One region of the Martelella sp. AMO21009 genome, then DNA from elsewhere that is predicted to be linked to it. Evidence: predicted binding sites of a transcription regulator. Region 1 holds the regulator's gene; the other holds the start of a gene.

Region 1 (7,220 bases):
GAAGTCGCAATAGGGGCATTTGGCCGCGCAGAACGGCCAGTGCAGATAGACGCCGAAGCCCGGTTCGCCATCGTCGCGGGCCATGGTTTGCGGTTCGCTCAGCTTGCCAGCCCCTTTTCCACGAACAGGCGGAAGGCGCGGGCGCGGTGCGACAGCGCGCCGCCATCCTCAGGCCCGCCATGGGTCTTCTCGTCGGGCTCCATTTCGCCGAAGGTCCTGTCATGGCCGGCCGGCATGAAGACCGGGTCGTAGCCGTGGCCCTTGTCGCCGCGCGGCGGCCAGACCAGCGTGCCCTCGACCTCGCCCCTGAACGTTTCGGTGTGGCCGTCGGGCCAGGCGAGGCAGAGCACGCAGACGAAGCGGGCGGTGCGCTGCTCGGGCGTGGTCGCGCCCTTTTCGACAAGCAGTTTTTCGACCTTCTCCATCGCCATGCCGAAATCGCGGCTGCCGTCTTCCGTTTCCGCCCAGTCGGCGGTGTAGACGCCGGGCGCGCCATCGAGCGCGTCGACGGCGATGCCTGAATCATCGGCAAGCGCGGGCAGGCCAGACTTGCGGGCCGAGGCCAGCGCCTTGATCGCGGCGTTTTCCTCAAACGTCGTGCCGGTTTCCTCGGGCACGTCGAAGCTCAGTTCAGCGGCCGATTTCGCCGAAAAACCGAGCGGGCCGATCAGGTCCGCGATCTCCGCGATCTTGCCGGCATTGTGGCTGGCGACGACGATGGTCTTGATATCGAGTTTGCGCATGTCAGGTCCTGATGAACGAAGTGAGGTTTGAGTACGCCGCATAGCCCCCAACCAATCTCCCCCCTTGAGGGGGAGATGTCGCGAAAGCGACAGAGAGGGGTAATGGGCATAAGCCGCAAGCGCTGTGCTCTCGGATAGGTTTCACCCCTCTCTGCCCCTGTCGGGGCATCTCTCCCTCAAGGGGAGAGATTGAAGGGAGGCGGACAGTCCTTGCCATCACAGCCCCCAGAGCTTGCCCTCGGCGCATTCCAGGCTGTTGCCGGCGGGGTCGCGGAAATAGATCGAGCGGGCGCCGTTCGGCCAGCGGAGATCGCTTTCGATGGCGATGCCGTTTTCATTCAGACGATCGAGCATCGCGGTGAAATCGTCGTCCTTCAGCCGGAAGCAGACATGGCCCGGACCGCGACCGCCATGGGCGGGAACGGGCAGGGCGTCCGGCGCCGCGGGCTTTTCGGTTTCGTCCGGATTGAAGATCAGCAGAACGCCCGGTCCGCAGCGGAAGAAGATATGCCGGTCGCCGGCGCGGGAAATCTTCTCCAAACCCAGAACGTCGCCATAAAATGCCTCGGCGGCGTCGAGATCGTCGACATAGAGTGCTGTTTCCAGAATGGCGGCGATCGGGCTTTCCATGGCGTTATGCGCTCTCGACGGTCTTCTTCTGGAGGTCGACGAGTTCGGCGATGCCGTTCCTGGCAAGGTCCAGCAGCGTCAGGAACTCGTCCTGGCTGAACGGCTTGCCTTCCGCCGTGCCCTGGATCTCGACGATGCCGCCGGTGCCGGTCATCACGAAATTGGCGTCGGTTTCGGCGGACGAATCTTCGAGATAGTCGAGGTCGATCACCGGCTGGTCGGCGAAGATACCGCAGGAGATCGCCGCGACATGGTCTTTCAGCACCTTGCCGGTCTTCACCATGCTGCGCGCTTCCATCCACTTCAGGCAATCGTGAAGCGCGATCCATGCGCCGGTGATCGAGGCCGTGCGGGTGCCGCCATCGGCCTGGATCACGTCGCAGTCGACGCTGATCTGGCGTTCGCCTAGCGCTTCGAGATCGACGACCGCGCGCAGCGAGCGGCCGATCAGGCGCTGGATTTCCAGCGTACGTCCGCCCTGCTTGCCGGCAGACGCCTCGCGGCGCATGCGCTCGCCGGTGGCGCGCGGCAGCATGCCGTATTCGGCCGTCACCCAGCCCTTGCCGCCATTGCGCAGCCACGGCGGCACGCGCTCTTCCAGCGAGGCGGTGCACAGCACGTGGGTGTCGCCGAACTTCACCAGGCAGGAGCCTTCGGCGTGCTTGGAGAAGCCGCGCTCGAACGAGACGTTGCGCATCTGGGTAAGTTGTCTGCCTGATGGCCGCATGGGGAGGTCCTTCCGGTTGCTTTTGGCCGCGTTCTACGAGCATGCGCCCGCTTTTGCAAAGAAAAACGCCTCGCCGGCGCGGGTCAATTGCGCGGCGATGCCTTCGCACTATATTAGGCGGGAAACCATTTCATGTTCCGGCAAAGCTTGGATGACCACGAAACGCAATATCAAGGCCGACATGCCCGCCATCTCGCTCGACGACCGATCGCGCGAGGTGTTTCGGCGCATTGTCGAGACCTATCTGGAAAGCGGCGAGCCGCTCGGCTCGCGCAATCTGTCGCGGCTTCTGCCGATGTCGCTGTCGCCGGCGTCGGTGCGCAATGTCATGAGCGATCTTGAGGAACTCGGCCTGATCTATGCCCCGCATATCAGCGCCGGACGGCTGCCGACCGAAAGCGGCCTGCGCTTCTTCGTCGACGCCTATATGCAGATCGGCGACCTAGGGGACAGCGAGCGTGCCGAGATCGAGCGCCAGATGGGCGGCATTGGCAGCGGTCAGCCAGTGGAAACGCTCTTGGACGAAGCGAGCCAGATGCTCTCCGGCATGTCGCGCGGGGCAGGCCTGGTGATGACCTCCAAAAGCGACACCGTGCTCAAACATGTCGAGTTCATCCGGCTGGAGCCGACCAAGGCGCTGGCCGTGCTGGTCGGCGAGCACAATCAGGTCGAAAACCGGATCATTGATCTTCCCGCCGGCACCACCTCGTCGCAGCTGACGGCGGCCGCGAATTTTCTCAACGCTCATCTGAACGGCCAGACCCTGCCCGAGCTGAAGTCGGTGCTGACACGGCTGAAGGACCGGGTGCGCCATGAATTGGACCAGTTGTCGCAGGATCTCGTGGGGCGCGGGCTCGCCGTCTGGTCCGGCAGCGCCGAGGATGGCAATCCCGGGCGGCTGATCGTGCGCGGACGCGCCAACTTGCTGGAAGGGGTGGCCGATGCCGCCGATATCGACCGGCTGCGCATGCTGTTCGATGATCTCGAAAAGAAGGATAGCCTGATCGAACTGATCAATCTCGCCGAAAGCGGTTCGGGTGTGCGGATTTTCATCGGCTCGGAAAACAAGCTGTTTTCGCTGTCCGGCTCCTCGCTGGTGGTCGCGCCTTACCGTGACAGCGACAATCAGGTCGTCGGCGCCGTCGGCGTTATCGGGCCGACCCGGCTGAATTATGCCCGGGTGGTGCCGATGGTGGATTACACCGCTCATCTGCTATCGCGGCTTTCCGGCACGCGCTGAGGCTTCAAACAGTATCGCCCCATATCAGACCTTGATTTTTCAAGGCTGAACCTCGATATCGGGGCTCAAGAAATTCACCACTGGAATGAAATCTGCGGAGACGTCATGACCGACGAGACCAAGAAAAACGGAACTGACGAACAAATCAAGGAAACGGTGCTCGATCTCGAAGCCGAGATGGATGCAGCAGCCGCCGAAGATATCGCCGAGGAGGCTCAGCCCGAGCCCGATCCGCTTGAGATCCTGAAGGCCGAGAACGAAAAGCAGCGCGACCAGCTTCTGCGCCTTGCCGCCGAAATGGAAAACCTGCGCCGCCGCACCGCCCGCGACGTCAAGGACGCCAAGGCCTATGCCGTGACCGCGTTCGCCCGCGACATGCTCGGCGTTTCCGACAATCTGCGCCGCGCGCTGGACGCCATCCCGGAAGACAAGCGCACCGAGGAGATCAAGGGCTTCATCGAGGGCGTCGAAATGACCGAACGCTCGATGCTCTCGGGCCTCGAACGCCACGGCGTGAAGAAGATCGAGGCCGAGGGCGCGCGCTTTGACCCCAATATCCATCAGGCGATGTTCGAGGTTCCGAACCCGGAAATCCCGTCCAACACGGTGGTTCAGGTGGTGCAGGCCGGCTACATGATCGGCGAGCGCGTCCTGCGCCCGGCCATGGTCGGCGTCTCCAAGGGCGGACCGAAGCCGGAAGCCGCCCAGCCGACCGACGAAGCGCCGAAGGACGAGTGATTGCGCCGGCGCGGCGGGCTTCGCGCGGCTCACTAACGCTGCATCGTGATCCCGGCCTTGAGCCGGGACCCGGGGCGATGCGACCGGCGCGCTATCATGATCGTTGGGGCCAAGACAAAGCGCCTGTCCTCAGTTGCCAAAACCTTTCCCTTTTACGGGCGTCATCCTCGGGCTTGACCCGAGGATCCAAGCAACTCGACTGGCGTCTTAGGATGTCGGCGTGTTGTTGCGATAGCTGGCGAAAATCCGCTCACTTCTCTCGCGACAGATGTGGTTAGATGCTCGGGTCAAGCCCGAGCATGACGCATGTTATTGGGGGGAGGCTGCCAGAAAATGAGGGCAAAAACCCTCACGCCGCCGAGGAATCCGGGTCCGAATTCAAAAACGCATAGATCGCGCTGTCGCTGTCTGAAGCGCGCAGTTTGCGGGTCAGCTCCTGGTCGCGCAAGAGGCGGGCGACGCGTGAGAGCGCTTTCAGATGGTCCGCGCCGGCACCTTCCGGGGCCAGCAGCAGAAAGGCGAGGTCGACGGGCTGATCGTCGAGCGCGTCGAAATTCACGGGATGCTGAAGCCTGGCGAACACGCCCGCGATGTGGTCGAGCTTCGGCAGCTTGCCGTGGGGAATGGCGATGCCGTTGCCGACGCCGGTGGACCCCAGACGCTCGCGCTGCAGCACCACGTCGAAGATTTCACGCTCCGGTATCCCGGTCACGGCTTCCGCCCGGGCGGCGAGTTCCTGCAGCAATTGCTTCTTGGAATTGGCCTTGAGGGCGGGGATGATCGCTTCCTGTTTCAGCAGGTCGTCGAGTGCCATGTCCTGGTATCCTGGCGTGAGAAGCGGACGCCTTGCGGCGTCCGCCTGTTGAAGGTCAGCCCTGAATGCCGGCTGTGTCGATCCAGCCGATATTGCCATCCGGGCGGCGATACACGATGTTCAGCGTCTTGTTGTCCGGGTTGCGGAACAACATCAGCGGCTTGTCGGTCATGTCGAGCGCCATGACGGCGGTGGCGACGGCCATGGTGCGCACCTCGGCCTTGGCCTCGGCGACGATCGCCGGCGCGTAGTCTTCCGGGATTTCTCCGTCATCCTCGGGCGGCGTATCCATTACCGAATAGGCGAATTCGGCGGAGCCGGCATGGCCGTTGTGGTGATCCTTGAGCTTGCGCTTATAGCGACGCAGACGCTTGGCGATCCGCTCGAAGGCAGCCTCGAACGCGGCCTGGGGATCGTGCGCCTTGCCGGCTGCGTGCAGCACGGCGCCACTGTCGAGATGGACCTTGCAATCGGCCTCGAAGCCGCCGCCGGCCTTTTCAACGGTCACCTGGCTGGAATAGCCGCCGTCGAAATATTTCGTGACCGCTTCCTCGATGTAATCCTCGATTTTTTCGCGGAAAGCCTCGCCGACTTCCATTTGTTTGCCCGAGACGCGAACACTCATGGTTATGCCCTTCTTCTTGTGTTTCCACGAGCCACTTTAGGCCAAGCCGCGAACTCCTCCAAGAGGGTCGGATGATTGGCCCGATTGGCAGTGCGATGACAAACGGTCATCAATATCTATTTGGGCTTTTTTCAGCCGTTTGCCAGCGGGAAATCTGCAATTCGTTCCGCGTTTTTCGTGCCGTCCGTCCGTTGGGCTCGCCTTTTCCGGCGCCGGCTTCCGGTCACGAAACCATTCATGTGTCGGTTCGCACCCTTTGCGGCGGATGCTCTATCGTTCATGGACCGCGAAGTCAATGCGGGCCTTGTTTGTCCGCTCTAATCGGTTCAGCCGGCCGCAACGCGGGCAAGCGCCCGCTTTTCCCTTCGACGCTGCACGGAGGAGGGGATGTTCATCGCCTCGCGGTATTTGGCGACCGTCCGCCGGGCGAGCGTGATCCCGTCCTCCTTGAGTACCGCGGCGATATCGTCGTCGGACAGCACCGCAGCCGGCGTCTCGTCGTCGATCAGCCGCTTGATCCTGTGGCGCACGGACTCGGCGGAGTGGCTTTCGGCCTCTTCATCGGCGCCGGCGATCGAAACGGTGAAGAAATAGCGCAGTTCGAACAGCCCGCGCGGCGTGAGGATATACTTGTTGGAGGTGACGCGGCTGACGGTCGATTCATGCATCTTGATCGCCTCTGCCACAGTCCTGAGATTGAGCGGGCGCAGATGATCGACGCCATGCCGCAGAAAACCGTCCTGCAGGCGCACGATCTCGCCGGCGACCTTCATGATGGTGCGGGCCCGTTGGTCGAGGCTGCGGGTCAGCCAGTTGGCATTTTGCAGGCAGGCGTTGAGAAAGGTCTGGTCCGCTTCCGACATCCCCCGCGACGCCTTGATCTCGGCCAGATAAGGGCGGTTGACCAGCACCCGCGGCAGGGTGTCGCTGTTGAGCTCGATCTGCCAGTCGCCGCCCGGCCGCGCTGTGACGATCACGTCGGGCAGCACCGATTCGCAGGCATCGCTGGCAAAAGCACTGGCGGGCTTGGGGTTCAGCCGGCGCAGCTCCGCCATCATGTCGAGCAGATCGTCGTCATCGACGCCGCAGACGCGTCGCAGCTTCTGGAAATCCCGCCGCGCCGCCAGATCGAGATTGTCGACCAGCGCTTCCATGGCCGGATCCAGCCGGCCGCGTTGCCTGAGCTGTTCGCGCATGCAGTCGGAGAGCGACTGTGCGAAAATGCCCGGCGGATCCAGCGATTTGAGTCTTTCGAGCACCTGCATCACATCGTCGGCGCCGATGCCGATATTGCCGGCGATCTCGGACGGCTCCCCGCGGAAATAGCCGGCATCGTCAAGATAGTCGATCAGGTGGCGCGCGATCGCCCGGGCGCGCGCATCGCGGAAGGTCAGGGCGATCTGGTCGGTCAGATGGTCACGCAGGCAGGGCCGGCTGGCAACGAACTCGTTGAGGTCGACATGGTCGTCGCCGCCCCCGCCGGGCATTGATTTCCACTGGCTCATCAGTTCTGGCGCGTCGGGTCGCGACGTTGGCGCATCCTCGGTGAAAGCGCTGTCGTAATTGCTGTCGAGGCTTTCCTTCAACCGGTCGGAAGTCTCGCTGTCCTCGCGGAACCAGTCGCTCGACGGCTCCGGATTTTCGTGGGCCGGAAGCTCCGCGGCTTCGGGTCTCTCGTCCCCGTGGCCTTCCTCGCCGCCCAT
Region 2 (7,220 bases), on a different contig from region 1:
ACCCTTTCCGACAGGATTGGGCATCGCAGGATGTTTGTCGTCGGACTAGCAGTGTTCGGCACAGCCTCGACATTTGCCGCCTTTGCGCCCACCCCCGGGGCACTGATTGCGTCGAGAGCGGTGCTTGCCATTGGCGCAGCGGTCATGCTCCCTGCTACGATCTCGATCATCCGAGTGGTGTTTACACAAAACCACCAGCGAGCAGTAGCCATTGGCATATGGGGATCGGTCTCCGCCGGAGCCGCCGCGCTTGGGCCTATCCTCGGCGGCTTCTTGCTGGAGCACTTCTGGTGGGGATCGGTGTTCCTCATCAACGTACCCGTGGTCATTGTAACGCTGGTGTTAACCTTCGCCAATATACCCGCGCTTGCGGGCAATCCAGACCGCCATTGGGACGCCCCCACCTCGGCGGTGCTGACGGCAAGCCTTGTCGCGCTCCTCTACGCTCTCAAGGGCATCTTAAAGGCGGATATTCATTGGGACGAGGTGGCCGCCGCTTTCGTGTGCGGCGTGACATTCTTTTGGTGGTTTATTCGCCGCCAGCGCGTTCTCTCATCGACACTAATCGACTTTACGCTGTTTCGTAATGCCGGGTTCTCTATCGGAGCGGCCGGAGCGCTGTTCGCAAGCTTCGTAATGATAGGTCTTCAATACGTTCTCAGCCAGAAACTCCAGCTTGTGGACGACTTCACACCCTTGCAGGCAGGCCTTTACGTTCTGCCGATAGCGGCGGGTTCATTTATCGCAGGTCCAACCCTGGGAGCCGTTCTGTTCCGCGTGGGGATCTCGCGCATGCTTGCCTTGACGCTAGGATTGGCCGCGATTGGGCTCACCCTATTCACACTGACTAACAGTGCCACACCACTGCTGTGGCAGGTGGCCACCCTGACTGTCGCCGGGTTCGGGTTGGGCGGCATCATGTCGGTTGGCTCCACCTCGATCATGATTAATGCTCCTGAAGAAAAAGCGGGGATGGCTGGTGCCTTGGAAGGCATTTCCTACGAGTTGGGCGGGACACTCGGCGTTGCCGTCATGGGAAGTGTCATCGCCTCTATTTACGCCCAATCGTTTGCACCTCCGTCCGAAGTAGGGCTTGCTCCCAGCGCATGGGACAGTCTCGACCAGACCCTGACCGCCGCCGCAAAGCTTGGTGGCAATCTTGGAAGCCAGGTCATCGAAGCGGGTAAGGCCGCCTTCATAGATGGCGTGTCCACAGTGATGATAGGCAGCTCGGTATTGGTAATCGCCTTGTTTATCATGATGGTTCTTTATGACAGAAAGAACGTGGCCTGATCGCAAAAATACGAAGAGCGGGAAGCCCTCTCGGATAGACCGCTCAGACTTTGGCCGTTTGCGGACTCGAATAATTCCGCGGCATCAACTCGTCGATCCGGCTCTACTTGCAGCTGTTCACGATGGCGGTGAGCGCCTTGGTCAGATAAGCCTGCGGATCAACGCCATTCAGCTTACATGTCTCGATAAGCGAGGCGATGTCCATTGGAGCGCTCGCCCTGTTGTCCTCAGGGGCTATTAATTTCCAACGCATCGCAAGCGGAGAAGGAATAGGCTCCGGCCTGCCGTTCGCTGCGCTGTGAGCAATGATCAGCTACCGATTGTTGCGTGTGGGATGTCAGGATGTTCGTAACGTTATCGCAGAATGAAGCAGCTGAGTGGTGCTGATGGTACCGCGGTCTCCAGTGGTGGCGAAGCGTTGACGCTTCCTTTATCAAAGTGTGGCTCCATTGATTTTGACCGACGGAACCTAGCCGAACGATGTGAGGTGGCCCGCCTCTTGCAGGTGCGACGGGCCACCCATGATCGCCTTAGAAGTCCATGCCGGCGCCGGCGGGCAGAGCCGGAGCCTTCTCCTTCTTGGGTTTTTCGGCGATCATGGCTTCCGTCGTGACCAGAAGGCCGGCCACCGAAGCGGCATCCTGAAGCGCGGTGCGGACGACCTTGGCCGGATCGATGACGCCCTGCGCGTAGAGATCGCCATACTCGCCTGTCTGGGCGTTCCAGCCGTAGGAGAACTCGCTTTTCTCCCGCAGTTTTCCGACAATGACAGACCCTTCAGCGCCGGCGTTCTCGGCGATCTGACGGACAGGAGCCTCGATCGCGCGGCGGACGATCTCGACGCCGACCTTCTGGTCCTGATTGGCCGTACTGAGATTGTCGAGAGCCCTGACAGCACGCAGCAGCGCAACACCACCGCCCGGCAGGATGCCTTCCTCGACGGCGGCGCGGGTAGCATGCAGCGCATCGTCGACGCGGTCCTTCTTCTCCTTCACTTCGACCTCGGTCGAGCCGCCCACGCGGATGACGGCAACGCCGCCGGCGAGCTTGGCAAGACGTTCCTGCAGCTTTTCGCGGTCGTAGTCGGACGTGGTTTCCTCGATCTGCGCCCTGATCTGGGCAACGCGGCCTTCGATGTCGGACTTCTGGCCGACGCCGTCAATGATGGTCGTGTTCTCCTTCTCGATCGCGACCTTCTTGGCCCGACCGAGCATTTCGAGCGTGACATTTTCAAGCTTGATGCCGAGGTCTTCGGAAATGACGGTGCCACCGGTAAGGATAGCGATGTCTTCGAGCATGGCCTTGCGGCGATCGCCGAAACCCGGAGCCTTCACGGCAGCGATCTTCAAGCCTCCACGCAGCTTGTTGACGACGAGCGTTGCAAGCGCTTCGCCTTCGACGTCTTCAGCGATAATGAGGAGCGGCTTGCCGGACTGGACGACGGCTTCGAGAACCGGGAGCATCGCCTGCAGGTTGGAGAGCTTCTTCTCATGAATGAGGATATAGGGGTCTTCGAGTTCGACCCGCATCTTGTCCTGGTTTGTTACGAAATAGGGGCTGAGGTACCCGCGATCGAACTGCATGCCTTCGACGACTTCGAGTTCGGTTTCGGCGGTCTTGGCTTCCTCGACGGTGATGACACCTTCGTTGCCTACCTTCTCCATCGCTTCGGCGAGATAGCGGCCAATCTCGGAATCGCCATTGGCGGAGATGGTGCCGACCTGCGCGATCTCGGAATTGCTGGTGATCTTGCGGGCGTTATCCTTGAGTTCCTTGACGACGGCGTCGACGGCGAGATCAATGCCGCGTTTCAGGTCCATCGGGTTCAAGCCGGAAGCGACAGCCTTGGCGCCCTCCTTGACGATCGCCTGAGCAAGCACGGTCGCGGTGGTCGTACCATCGCCGGCCAGATCATTGGTCTTTGACGCCACTTCACGCAGCATCTGCGCGCCCATGTTTTCGAACTTATCTTCCAGCTCGATTTCCTTGGCGACCGAAACACCGTCCTTGGTGATGCGCGGAGCACCGAAGGACTTGTCGATCACAACATTGCGGCCCTTCGGACCAAGCGTGACCTTCACCGCATTGGCCAACACATCGACCCCACGCAGCATGCGTTCACGGGCATCGGTGTGAAACTTGACTTCTTTCGCAGCCATTTCTTTAACTCCTCAATAGGCAGCTATCTGACTGATGAACGTAGGGTGGATGGCTCAGGCGGCCTGTCTTTGCTCCGCCTGGGCTTCAATGATGCCCATGACATCGCTTTCCTTCATGATCAGCAGGTCTTCGCCGTTGATCTTGATCTCGGTGCCGGACCATTTGCCGAACAGGATGCGATCACCTAGCTTGACGTCGAGTGCCTGGATCTTGCCAGCCTCGTTGCGGGCGCCGGGGCCGACGGCGATGACCTCGCCCTCCTGCGGCTTTTCCTTGGCGGTGTCGGGAATGATGATGCCGCCCCTGGTCTTTTCTTCGGCCTCAATGCGGCGGACTAGAATGCGGTCATGTAGTGGACGGAACGTCATATCGTTCTCCTTCAGGACAAACAGATTTAAAGAGAGGTTCCTCCGCTCCAAACCGGTTGGTCCGGAGCGGGGCTTGCGCATCCCTTTCGGCGATGCGCGGAAAATGAGCTGGGTTCACCAATTTATCTTTTCAAGAGGGTGAGTTAAAAAAATTAGCACTCTGAGGCACGAAGTGCTACGGCCCTGAAATTCTGACAATATTTCTTGTTCCGACGAGTGTCGCTCTGTCTTGAATCACCTCAAGAAAATACCAAAATCACTTCTCCGGCGGGGTATGTGCTCCGCAAATCCGTCACTGATATTTGTGAGAATGTTATGTTGGATGGAGAATATCGATGGAAAAGCGAAAGCAATTGACGGGCATTCCGTCATCGCTGCAGTCCGCAACAGACCCGGATCTTGATCGGTTGTTGTCACCGGCGCAGTATTTTTCTCATCCCAACGAGGTGTTAAAAAGCCGGATACTGCATCGGGATGAGAAACGAGCGATTCTGGCGGCGTGGGTTTCCGATGCCTGTGCTATCGAGTCAAACCCGGCGCTCCGACAGCGACCCGGCTCACCTGAGCCAATCCCATTTGACGTCATTATGGAGGCGCTGCAGCGGCTGGACGCACAGCCACGACCGTGCGTGGCTCGACTGCAGGGCGCCAGAGACGACAAAAAGCATGGCGTAGACATGCATGTCTAAAGAGGATGGAATAAAGTGATTTCGAAAGTCAGCCGGGAATTCCTGATGCAGATGGAAGGATATGGTCTGACGACGGCGGAGATCCATTATCGGATGCCAGACCATCCCGGCCTTTTGCAACTCTATGTCTGGCAAGATTATGATCTGGCGCCGCACTTTCCGGAACTCTGCGCTTTCCTGGATTTCTGGTCAGAAACGCTGCAAGGACCGCTCCATTCGGTGCGAGTTGCCCACAACCATCTGATTGAACCGTCGGACTGGGTAGCTGTAGACGGGGTCATTTCGATCCAATGAACAAGAAGATCGCCGCGGCGACCCGTGCCGCGGCGACTTGGCCTGGTAGACGCAACGGTCGCCACTCAGGCGCCGTCATCTTCCCTTTCGTCAAGCATGTCGATCAATTCGCCGATTCGTGAGCCGGGAAGAGGGCGACCGGCTCCAATCAGCGCTTCATCGCTGTTGAACCATGCCCACGCCTCCCTGAGCTCTTCGGCTGATGCACCGGTCGAAATAAGATCGGCGACAAGCACGTCATCGACTGGACCCAGAACGGCTTCAACTTCTTCACGTGTCATCGGCATCAACACTTCCTCCTGTTCATGTGGAAAGGATGGCGCAGAGCGCGGCTTCTTCGGCGAGAGCCTTTTCGACCTAAAGCCGAACTCCGCCGCAAAAGCATGAAACGTTGATCTTGGTTTACGGGCCGAGCCTCCAAGCACAAATCTGGGAGCGTTTTCGAGCCCAAGGCCGCGGCGGTTCTGCCAAAGCTCTCAGTTGGTCGTCAACACCTTGATCTCTCCCTTTCGTTCGAGAACGTCAACGACCACCTTCGATTGGGTACCGCGCAAAGCGATATCCACCGATGCCGAACCGAGCCGCAGGTTTCGAAGCACAACTTCATCGGTGAAAGATGGCAGTACAGGCTGGTTCAGCGTCAATTGGCAGGCGCGTGGATCGAAACCGAGACCGATTACTGTCGCCAGCAGGAAGAGCGGTGCTGCGGCAGCCCAAGCCTGCGGGATGCACGAGACGGGGTAGAACGTAGGCCCCTTCCCGCGCTGGCGAACGAAGCCGCAGTAGAGCTCGGGCAGTCGCCTGAGATCGATGTAGGTCGATGCGGCAAACAGTGCTTCGAAGATGCGTGCTGCCTCGGCCCGGTAGCCGTACCGCACGAAACCGGCAGCGATCAGCGCATTATCATGCGGCCAGACCGATCCGTTGTGATAGCTCATCGGATTGTAGCGTGCCTCGGAGGCGGCAATAGTGCGTACACCCCAGCCACAGAAAGATGACTGCGCCATCAGGGTCCGGACGACCTTCTCGGCGCGTTCCGGAAAAGCAATCCCCGTGAACAGCGCATGACCGGCATTCGACGAGCGGACGCGGCAAGGTTTCTTTTCGCCGTCGAGCGCCAGGATATAGGTTTGCAGCTCTTCGTCAAAGAACGCTTTGTCGAAGTTGATGCGCAATGTCTCGGCCATTCGGTCGAAACTCAAGGCGTCATCGTCCTTACCCAGCTGGCGGGCAATGATCGCGGCCGCCCGCCAGGCGCCATAGACATAGGCCTGCACCTCCACCAGGGCGATCGGCCCTGTCGCAAGCCTGCCGTCCTCGTGGAACACGGAGTCGTGACTGTCCTTCCAGCCCTGATTGGCCAGACCCTTCCCGGTGAGGGCGCCATATTCAACGAAGCCGTCACCGTCCCGGTCTCCAAACCGGGTAATCCAATCCAGCGCCGCGCGGATACTGGGCCACAGGCCACGCAAGGTTTCGAGGTCACCTGTCCTTTGCAGGTAGGCGCCCGCCAGCATGACGAAAAGCGGGGTCGAATCAATACTGCCGTAATAGCGACGGAAGGGAACTTCACCAAGTTCCGCCATCTCGCCGAAGCGCGTCTCGTGGAGGATCTTGCCTGGTTCGGCGTCGGCTTCTGGATTGAAATCAACCGCCTGGTTGGCGGCGAGATGCTTTAGGACGCCTTGGGCGATTGCCGGGTCGAGCCAAAGTGTCTCGAGGGCGGTTATCAGCGCATCGCGACCAAAGACTGTGCTGAACCAAGGGATGCCGGCATAGGGGTACGGGCCTTCGGGCGTGTCGGTCATGAGCATATAGAGGTCCGCCACGCTGCGGCGGACGGCTTCATTAAAAATTTCGTTGGAGGTCACCACCGATGCGGCACGAGCCGACGAGCGTCGCAGAGCTCGACGCGCCCGACGCAGTGCGGAGAAAAATGTCTTTCGGGGTGGCGTTTTCTCTTCACTGCGCTCGTCACAGATAATCTCGATGAAGAGCGAGCGGGCTTCACGTGGCCCAAGGGTTATCTGATAACGGGCATGATCTCCCGCAATTGACGAGGGTTCGGGGCCGAAACGCAGAATCGTTGCACGTGTTCGCCCATCGAGACCGAGATAGGAAAGGCGGACGCGATCAGCCTCCACCTCAGGCTGGGCCGATTGCCCGCGCTTGGCGCGGGGCTTGCCCCGTATTTCGAACAGGTCGGCGAAATCCGCCGCAAATGCAATATCGAGACGGATCGTGCGTTCCCGGTCATCGAAATTGCGCAGCAGAAGCCGTTCATAGCAGACTCCGTTTAGAAGAAACCGTGTCCGCCGTATGTGTAGCAAGTCGTGGCGAAGCGTGTCGCCATCAGGCTCGATGACAATGTCAGGATTGGTGAGATCGCAGTTCAGCGTAGCGTTGTCGTCACGCA

Evidence for each region. Region 1 encodes HrcA, which represses chaperone genes, less so after heat shock. Its sites were predicted from a motif close to GTTAGCACTCNCNNNNNGNGAGTGCTAAC; they were not measured.
Region 2: V6766_RS11620 (co-chaperone GroES) is a predicted target of HrcA. The motif match lies at 3,973-4,001, and genes of this name have one in related genera.

What each region holds. Positions count from the first base shown of each region.
Region 1 is NZ_JBAKFR010000003.1:364,597-371,816, reverse strand. Features, by position in the region: gene hemW (radical SAM family heme chaperone HemW) at 1-84, opposite strand, end outside; gene rdgB (RdgB/HAM1 family non-canonical purine NTP pyrophosphatase) at 99-743, opposite strand; gene V6766_RS05990 (VOC family protein) at 960-1,373, opposite strand; gene rph (ribonuclease PH) at 1,378-2,100, opposite strand; gene hrcA (heat-inducible transcriptional repressor HrcA) at 2,252-3,340, shown strand; gene grpE (nucleotide exchange factor GrpE) at 3,446-4,078, shown strand; gene ptsN (PTS IIA-like nitrogen regulatory protein PtsN) at 4,428-4,892, opposite strand; gene hpf (ribosome hibernation-promoting factor, HPF/YfiA family) at 4,948-5,517, opposite strand; gene rpoN (RNA polymerase factor sigma-54) at 5,844-7,220, opposite strand, start outside.
Region 2 is NZ_JBAKFR010000008.1:70,298-77,517, forward strand. Features, by position in the region: gene V6766_RS11605 (MFS transporter) at 1-1,293, shown strand, start outside; partial or broken gene V6766_RS11610 (transposase domain-containing protein) at 1,397-1,555, opposite strand; gene groL (chaperonin GroEL) at 1,824-3,452, opposite strand; gene V6766_RS11620 (co-chaperone GroES) at 3,507-3,821, opposite strand; gene V6766_RS11625 (hypothetical protein) at 4,157-4,510, shown strand; gene V6766_RS11630 (usg protein) at 4,556-4,804, shown strand; gene V6766_RS11635 (hypothetical protein) at 4,870-5,091, opposite strand; gene V6766_RS11640 (amylo-alpha-1,6-glucosidase) at 5,281-7,220, opposite strand, start outside.